2 regions of the Bradyrhizobium sp. SZCCHNRI20481 genome follow, and region 2 is predicted to be linked to the other one. Evidence: riboswitches for the same ligand, from Rfam matches in the RefSeq annotation. Region 2 holds a riboswitch; the other holds the start of a gene.

Region 1 (3,399 bases), on a different contig from region 2:
CCGGCCAGTTGAAGGCCTGCACCAGCGGCTTCGGCAGCGCGAGCCCCGAGGTCTCGATCACGATATGCTCGGGCGGCTCCTTCTGATCCAGCAGGCTCCTGAGCGCGGGCACGAAATCATCGGCAACGGTGCAGCACAGACAGCCGTTCGACAGCTCGACGATGCGATCCTCCGGACAGTCCGGCACGCCGCAGCCTTTCAGGATGTCGCCGTCGATGCCGACATCGCCGAACTCGTTGACGATGATGGCGAGCCGGCGACCGTTCGCGGTCTCGATCAGGTTGCGCACCAGCGTGGTCTTGCCGGCGCCGAGGAAACCGGTGACGATGGTGCAAGGCGTCTTGGCGAACGACTTCGTCATGGCGATACGATCTCTCGTTTCAGCGTGGTGCTGACAGCGCGGGAACGCGCGCAACGGTGTTCTTGCGGATGTATTCGGGACGCTCGCGCCAGGCCGGCAGGCCGGCGTCATGGCGCTGATGCAGCTGCGCGAATGTCAGCACATCCTGAACATGCAGATCCGGATCGAGCGCGCCGAGCACATAGGTCCATTTGCCCGGCGCCGTCACCGCAACCGTGCACGCACGATTGCAGTTCGACAGGCACTCGACGCCGACCACGGTGACACCGGCGCGCTGCGCGGTCGGCAACGTCTCGATCGCGGCGAGCAGACGGGCTCCGGCCCGCGGCTGATCAGGCGGCGCAGCTTCCGTCACCTGCGTGCGGCAGGTGACACAGACGAACAGCGTCGTCTCACCAATCTCCGATGCGGACATCAATCAGCCGATCACGCCGGCTGCGGTCGCCGCGGCGACGCCGCCCACCAGCACGATGGCAGCGCCCGCGAGCCGCAGCGCCAGCGGTGCGGCCGCTTTGGCCTTCGCCGACAGCAGCCTGGTGCCGAGGAACGCGCCGGCGGCGATGAGGGTCTGGATCACGAGCAGACCGACGAGATAGGCCCCGAGCGGGGTGTTCTCGGCCCCAACGATCGATTCACCCAGCGCATATCCATGGACGAGGCCGGTCACGGCGAACAGGCCGGCGACGGGCAGCACGCCGAAACCGCCACGCATCACCACCACCAGACCGACCACGACGGTGGTCAGGCCGACCAGCAGCTCGGCAGCCGGGATGTTGGCCTTGGCCACATGAAGGCCGACGCCCGCGATCATCGCTGTGGTGAAGGCGAGCACCGGCGCGAAGCCGCGGCCCAGAAGCGCTGCAACGATGCCCGCGCCCACGATCGCGGCCAGGTGGTCGATTCCGATGACAGGATGGCCGAGGCCGGACAGCAGGCCCTGCGCAAACGTCTGCGGCAGCTTGCCCCCCATCATGTGATGCGCGAAGGCGGGATCGGCGGCGAGCAGCACCAGGCTCGCGGCTGCAAAGGTGGTGGTACGGGTCAACTTCATGGCCGTCTCCGTCGCTTGCCGGCTCCCCAGAGGACCGGACGATGCGCTGCATCCGACGGCATCCCACCCATCCCGGCGGGATCAGAACCAGCATCGCGACTCCCCGCGCGACGGGTCGGCCAACAGCAATGTCGACGGCAGGTCTCCTGGCTCTCGGGTCACCGCATGAAGCCACCTTCCCGGTTTCCCAGTGGTGCTTTGGCCTCACACTCGCCGATTACAGTTGCGGGGGCAGCCACGGCCTTGGGTCAAGAACCCGCACCGTGTTCCCTAAATCTCTCCTTTCGGAGAACCGTCATCTGTTAGATACGGGTCGCGCCAAAGCCCGTCAATCGGAATCGTCCCCCATGGTCCCCGCCCGCCCGCATCCCGCCCTGCCGCGCCTCACCCTGGTGCTCGGCGGCGCGCGCTCCGGCAAGAGCCGCCATGCAGAGGCGCTCGTGACCGCCCTTCCCGCACCTTGGACCTATGTTGCGACCGCGCAGGCGTTCGACGATGAGATGAAGGACCGAATCGCGCAGCACAAAGCGCGCCGCACCGAGGGATGGCAGACGTTGGAGACCACGCATGATCTTGCAGGCCTGGTCCGTGCACGGGCAAATTCGAGCGCGCCGATGCTGATCGATTGCCTGACGCTGTGGCTCAGCAATGTGATGCTCGCCGACATGAACGTGGCGGCAAGATCAGCCGAGTTGATCGACGCGCTCAGGAACGCGCGTGGCCCGATCGTGGCCGTGTCCAACGAAGTCGGACTCGGCATCGTGCCGGACAATGCGCTTGCCCGCGCCTTCCGTGATGCGCAGGGACGGCTGAACCAGAACGTCGCGGCCGTCGCGGATCGCGTGATCCTGATGGCGGCCGGCCTGCCGCTGACATTGAAGTAACGGGAAGGACATGCCGATGACCGAAAGCGCCGACGATTCACGCCACAAGGCGAAGATGGAGAACCGCAAGGCGGTGCAGGATGCCGAGGTCGCCTCCAAGACCGTCGAGAAGGGCCTGCTGATCGTTCACACCGGCAAGGGCAAGGGCAAATCGACGGCGGCCTGGGGCCTGATGCTGCGCGCACTCGGCCGCGGTTTTCGCATCGGCGTCGTGCAGTTCGGCAAGGGCGCGTGGGAAACCGGCGAGCGCAAGGCGATCGAGCGGTTCGGCGACCAGGTGTCGTGGCACACGCTCGGCGAAGGCTTTACGTGGGAGACGCAAGATCGCGCGCGCGACGTCGCCGCGGCCGAGCGCGCCTGGACGAAGGCTCGGGAATTGCTGGCGGATCCTTCGATCCGGCTGCTCGTTCTCGACGAGCTCAACATCGCGCTGCGCTATGATCACCTTGATATCGCAGATATCGTCGCCACGCTCGCCGCGCGCCGTCCCGATCTGCACGTGGTGGTCACCGGGCGCAACGCCAAGCCGGAGCTGATCGAGGCCGCCGATCTCGTCACCGAGATGAACCTCGTGAAGCATCACTTCGCAGCCGGCGTGAAGGCGCAGGAAGGCATCGAGTACTGAGCTCATGAGCGCGCGCGCCATCATGTTCCAGGGCACCGGCTCCGACGTCGGCAAATCGCTGATCGTCGCGGGGCTCGCGCGCGCGCTGACATTGCGCGGCCTCAAGGTGGCGCCGTTCAAGCCGCAGAACATGTCGAACAACGCCGCCGTCACCGCTGACGGCGGCGAGATCGGCCGTGCCCAGGCGCTGCAGGCGCGCGCGGCGCGGCGGCCGACGACCGTGCACATGAACCCGGTGCTGCTGAAGCCGCAGAGCGAGATCGGGTCGCAGGTCGTGGTCCAGGGTCGCGTCATCGGCAACGCCAAGGCATCCGCCTATCAGGCGATGAAGCCGCAACTGATGGCGGCCGTGCTCGACAGCTTCCATCACCTCGCAGCGGATGCCGACATCGTGCTGGTCGAAGGCGCAGGCTCCGCCTCCGAGATCAACCTGCGCGCGGGCGACATCGCCAACATGGGTTTTGCGCAAGCGACGCAG
Region 2 (3,399 bases):
CGCGGGCCGAGCTCTCCAAGCATCTCGCGCCGGTCGACTACGCGCCCGTCGAATTGATCCAGCAGCTCGCCCGTGACGACGAAATCTCGGTGGCCGAGAGCGTGCTGATGCACTCGAGCCGGCTGACCGAGCATACGCTGGTCGAGGTCGCGGCGACCAAGGGCCAGGATCACCTGATGGCGATCTCCAGCCGTCCGCATCTGACCGAGGCGGTGACCGACATCATCGTCGACCGCGGCGAGCGCCGGGTCATCCGCAAGCTCGCCAACAACCAGACCGCGCGCTTCTCCGATACCGGCTATTCCGGGATGATGGCGCATGCCGAGGACGACGACGAATTGTCCGAGATCATCGGGCTGCGCGTCGATCTGCCCACCAAGCACCTGCGCGACCTCCTGCGCCGCGCCACCGAAGCCGTGCGCGCCAAGCTAATGGCCTCGGCGCCGCCGGCGTTGCAACAGGAAATCAAGAAGATCCTCAAGGCGATCGCCGACGTTGCGCGCAGCGACGGCGGCCTAGTCGGGCGCGACTTCACGCTGGCCGAAGAGGCCGTCAAGCGCATGAAAGGGCTGAACGAGCTCAACGATGCCGCCATCGCCTTCTTCGCCGAGACCCGCCGGTTCGGCGAGGTTTCCGCCGCACTCGGCCTGCTCAACAACGTGCCGACCGAGATGATGGCCAAGGTGCTCGAGGGCCCGCGCACCGACATCGTGCTGATCCCCTGCCGTGCCGCCAGGCTGGCCTGGTCGGTGGTGGCGAAGATCCTGACCCACCGGCCGATCAAGCACGCCATCGACAGCGACACCCTGAAGCTCGCCGAGCGCGACTACGGCCGCCTGTCGCTCGACACCGCCCAGCGCACGCTGCGATTCTGGATGGTGCACAACAAGGTCGAGAAGTGAGCGGGTGCTCACAAGACGCAATCCTCATCAGCAACGACTCGCGAGCCTCCTCATACTCCGCTGTCGTCCCTGCGAACGCAGGGACGACAGCTATGGTTGTCGCAGGCGGCCGGGCATCATCAAGCCGACCGGCCAGCGTTATCGCCAGGAGATCGCCGGGCGCCGGATTGACTTTGGTGCGCCCGCACTCCTACGGTGATCGTGACGGTGCCCCTCGACCGGGGCTCAAAAGGGAATGCGGTGCCGGATGCGTCTCGCAAGAGACGTGATCGAAGGCCGCAGCTGCCCCCGCAACTGTAAGCGGCGAATCTCGCGTCATAGGCCACTGGGAAATCTCGGTCCCGGGAAGGCGACGTGGAGGTGACGACCCGCGAGCCAGGAGACCTGCCGTCAGCCGTGGTCACACGCGAGGATGCCGGTCGGGGCGTTATTGGCATCGTTTTCAGGCAGGTCTGCAAAGGTCTGCGTGAGACCTCGTTCGCGGTGACGTGCCACTGACGTCATGCCGAGGTCCCTCGTGTCTCCCGTTCCCCATGCCAGGCGCAGTCGCGCCGTTCTGTCGTCGTTCTGCGTCCTCTCGTCATTCGCCCTGCTCGGCCCCTCGCCCACAGCAGCGCAGCAATCCGCCTCCCCCGACCTTCTGCCCCCGGTCGAGGTTGACGCGCCGCGCAAGCCGGCTGCCGCAGGGCCGGCGGTGTCCGGCGGTTCTCCAACCCGCAACGCCGCGCGACGGCAGACGCCGGCTGCAAAGCCGGCAGCGCCGGCCAGCGCCCCCGTCGCCGTCAGCCCGACCGGCGTTGTGACGCCGGTCGCCAACGTCGCGAATGCGATCACCGTGGTGACCGACAAGGATATCGCCGCGCAGCAGGCCCGCACCGTGCCGGACATCCTGAGCACGGTCCCCGGATTGAACATCGTGCAGGCCGGCGGCCCGGGCGGCCAGACCAACGTCTTCATGCGCGGCACCAATGCCAACCACACCAAGCTCATCATCGACGGCATCGACGCAGGCGACGTCACCAACGGCAACGGCGCGTTCGATTTCGCACATCTGCTCGCCGCCGACATCCAACAGCTCGAGGTGCTGCGCGGGCCGCAGAGCGGGCTGTACGGCTCCGATGCCATCGGCGGCGTCATCTCGGTGGTCACGCGCAAGGGCGACGGACCGGCGCGGGCGACCGCCTCGGTCGAGAGCGGCTCGTTCAAGACCTTCAACCAGTCAGCCGGCGTCAGCGGCTCCCAGGACAATGTCAACTACGCAGTCAACGTCGCGCGTCTGGACGCTGGTGACGTTCCGGTGACCCCGTGGCAATTGCTGCCTGCGGGGCAGAAGGCGATCGGCAACGCCTACGACAACGTCACCGCCTCGTCCAAGCTCGGCGTCGATCTCAACGAGGCCTGGACGCTCAATTCGGTGGTCCGCTACACCGACGCCACCCTGCTGTTCACCGGCGACAGCGGCTTTCCCAGCTTTCCCGACGCCGCCCAGAGCAACCACACCGTCCATCAACTGGCGACGCGCGAGGAAGCCGTATGGTCGCTGCTCGGCGGCCGCATCAGGAACTACTTCGGCGTCAACTATGTGAACAACTGGTCGTCCGATCTGACGGCCGGTAATCCCGTCGCCGCGGTCGCGACCGGCGAGCGCATCAAATATGACTGGCACGCGGTGACCGAGCTCGCCCCGCGCAACAATCTGATCGTCGGCCTGGAGCAGCAGACCGAACGGCTGAAGACCACCGACCTTTCGGCCGAGAACGGCAACAAGGCCGGCTTCGTCGAGCTGCAGACCGAGTTCGCGAAGCGCTGGTTCGTCGTCGCGAGCCTGCGCAACGACGTCAACGACCAGTTCGGCGGCCATGGCACCTACCGGATCGCGCCGGCGGTGATCCTGCCGGTCACCGAGACCAAGCTGAAGGCGAGCTACGGCACCGGCTTCAAGGCACCGACCTTGAGCCAGTTGCACCAGGATTTTCCGGCGTTCAACTTCTTCGCCAATCCCAACCTCCGGCCGGAGCAGAGCACCGGCTACGATGCCGGCTTCGAACAGCCGCTGTTCGACGATCGCGTCCGCTTCGGCACGACCTACTTCCACAACAGCATCACCAACCTGATCAATTTCAACGCGACCTTCACCTCCTACGCCAATGTCGGCCTCGCCACCACCGAAGGCACCGAGAGCTTCGTGACGGCGCGGCTCACCGATCGGATATCGCTGCGCGCGGACTACACCTTCACCCGCGCCGTCGACGCGGCTACCGGCCAGCAGTTGCTGCGCCGGCCGAAGGAGAAATGGAGCGCCACCGCCACCTGGCTGCCGATCGATGCGCTGAGCCTGTCGGCCACCTTGCTGCGGGTCGGCGACTGGCTCGATGTCAGCCGCGACGGCATGACCACCGGCCTCGTCGCACCCGGCTATGCGCTCGTGAACCTGCGCGGCGACTACGCGCTGTCCGACCAGGTCAAGGTGTTTGGCCGGATCGATAACCTGTTCAAC

Evidence for each region. Region 2 has a riboswitch for cobalamin ahead of QX132_RS13100 (TonB-dependent receptor plug domain-containing protein). Riboswitches for the same ligand answer to the same signal wherever they lie in the genome.
Region 1: linked by a shared signal. The riboswitch ahead of QX132_RS20150 (HupE/UreJ family protein) and the one ahead of QX132_RS13100 (TonB-dependent receptor plug domain-containing protein) in region 2 are both predicted to bind cobalamin.

Annotation. Positions count from the first base shown of each region.
Region 1 covers NZ_JAUEUE010000012.1:41,006-44,404, forward strand. The annotation lists gene cobW (cobalamin biosynthesis protein CobW) at 1-361, opposite strand, end outside; gene QX132_RS20145 (DUF1636 domain-containing protein) at 381-776, opposite strand; gene QX132_RS20150 (HupE/UreJ family protein) at 780-1,412, opposite strand; cobalamin riboswitch at 1,531-1,724, opposite strand; gene cobU (bifunctional adenosylcobinamide kinase/adenosylcobinamide-phosphate guanylyltransferase) at 1,760-2,296, shown strand; gene cobO (cob(I)yrinic acid a,c-diamide adenosyltransferase) at 2,313-2,921, shown strand; gene QX132_RS20165 (cobyric acid synthase) at 2,926-3,399, shown strand, end outside.
Region 2 covers NZ_JAUEUE010000007.1:87,868-91,266, forward strand. The annotation lists gene QX132_RS13095 (DUF2336 domain-containing protein) at 1-902, shown strand, start outside; cobalamin riboswitch at 1,091-1,309, shown strand; gene QX132_RS13100 (TonB-dependent receptor plug domain-containing protein) at 1,405-3,399, shown strand, end outside.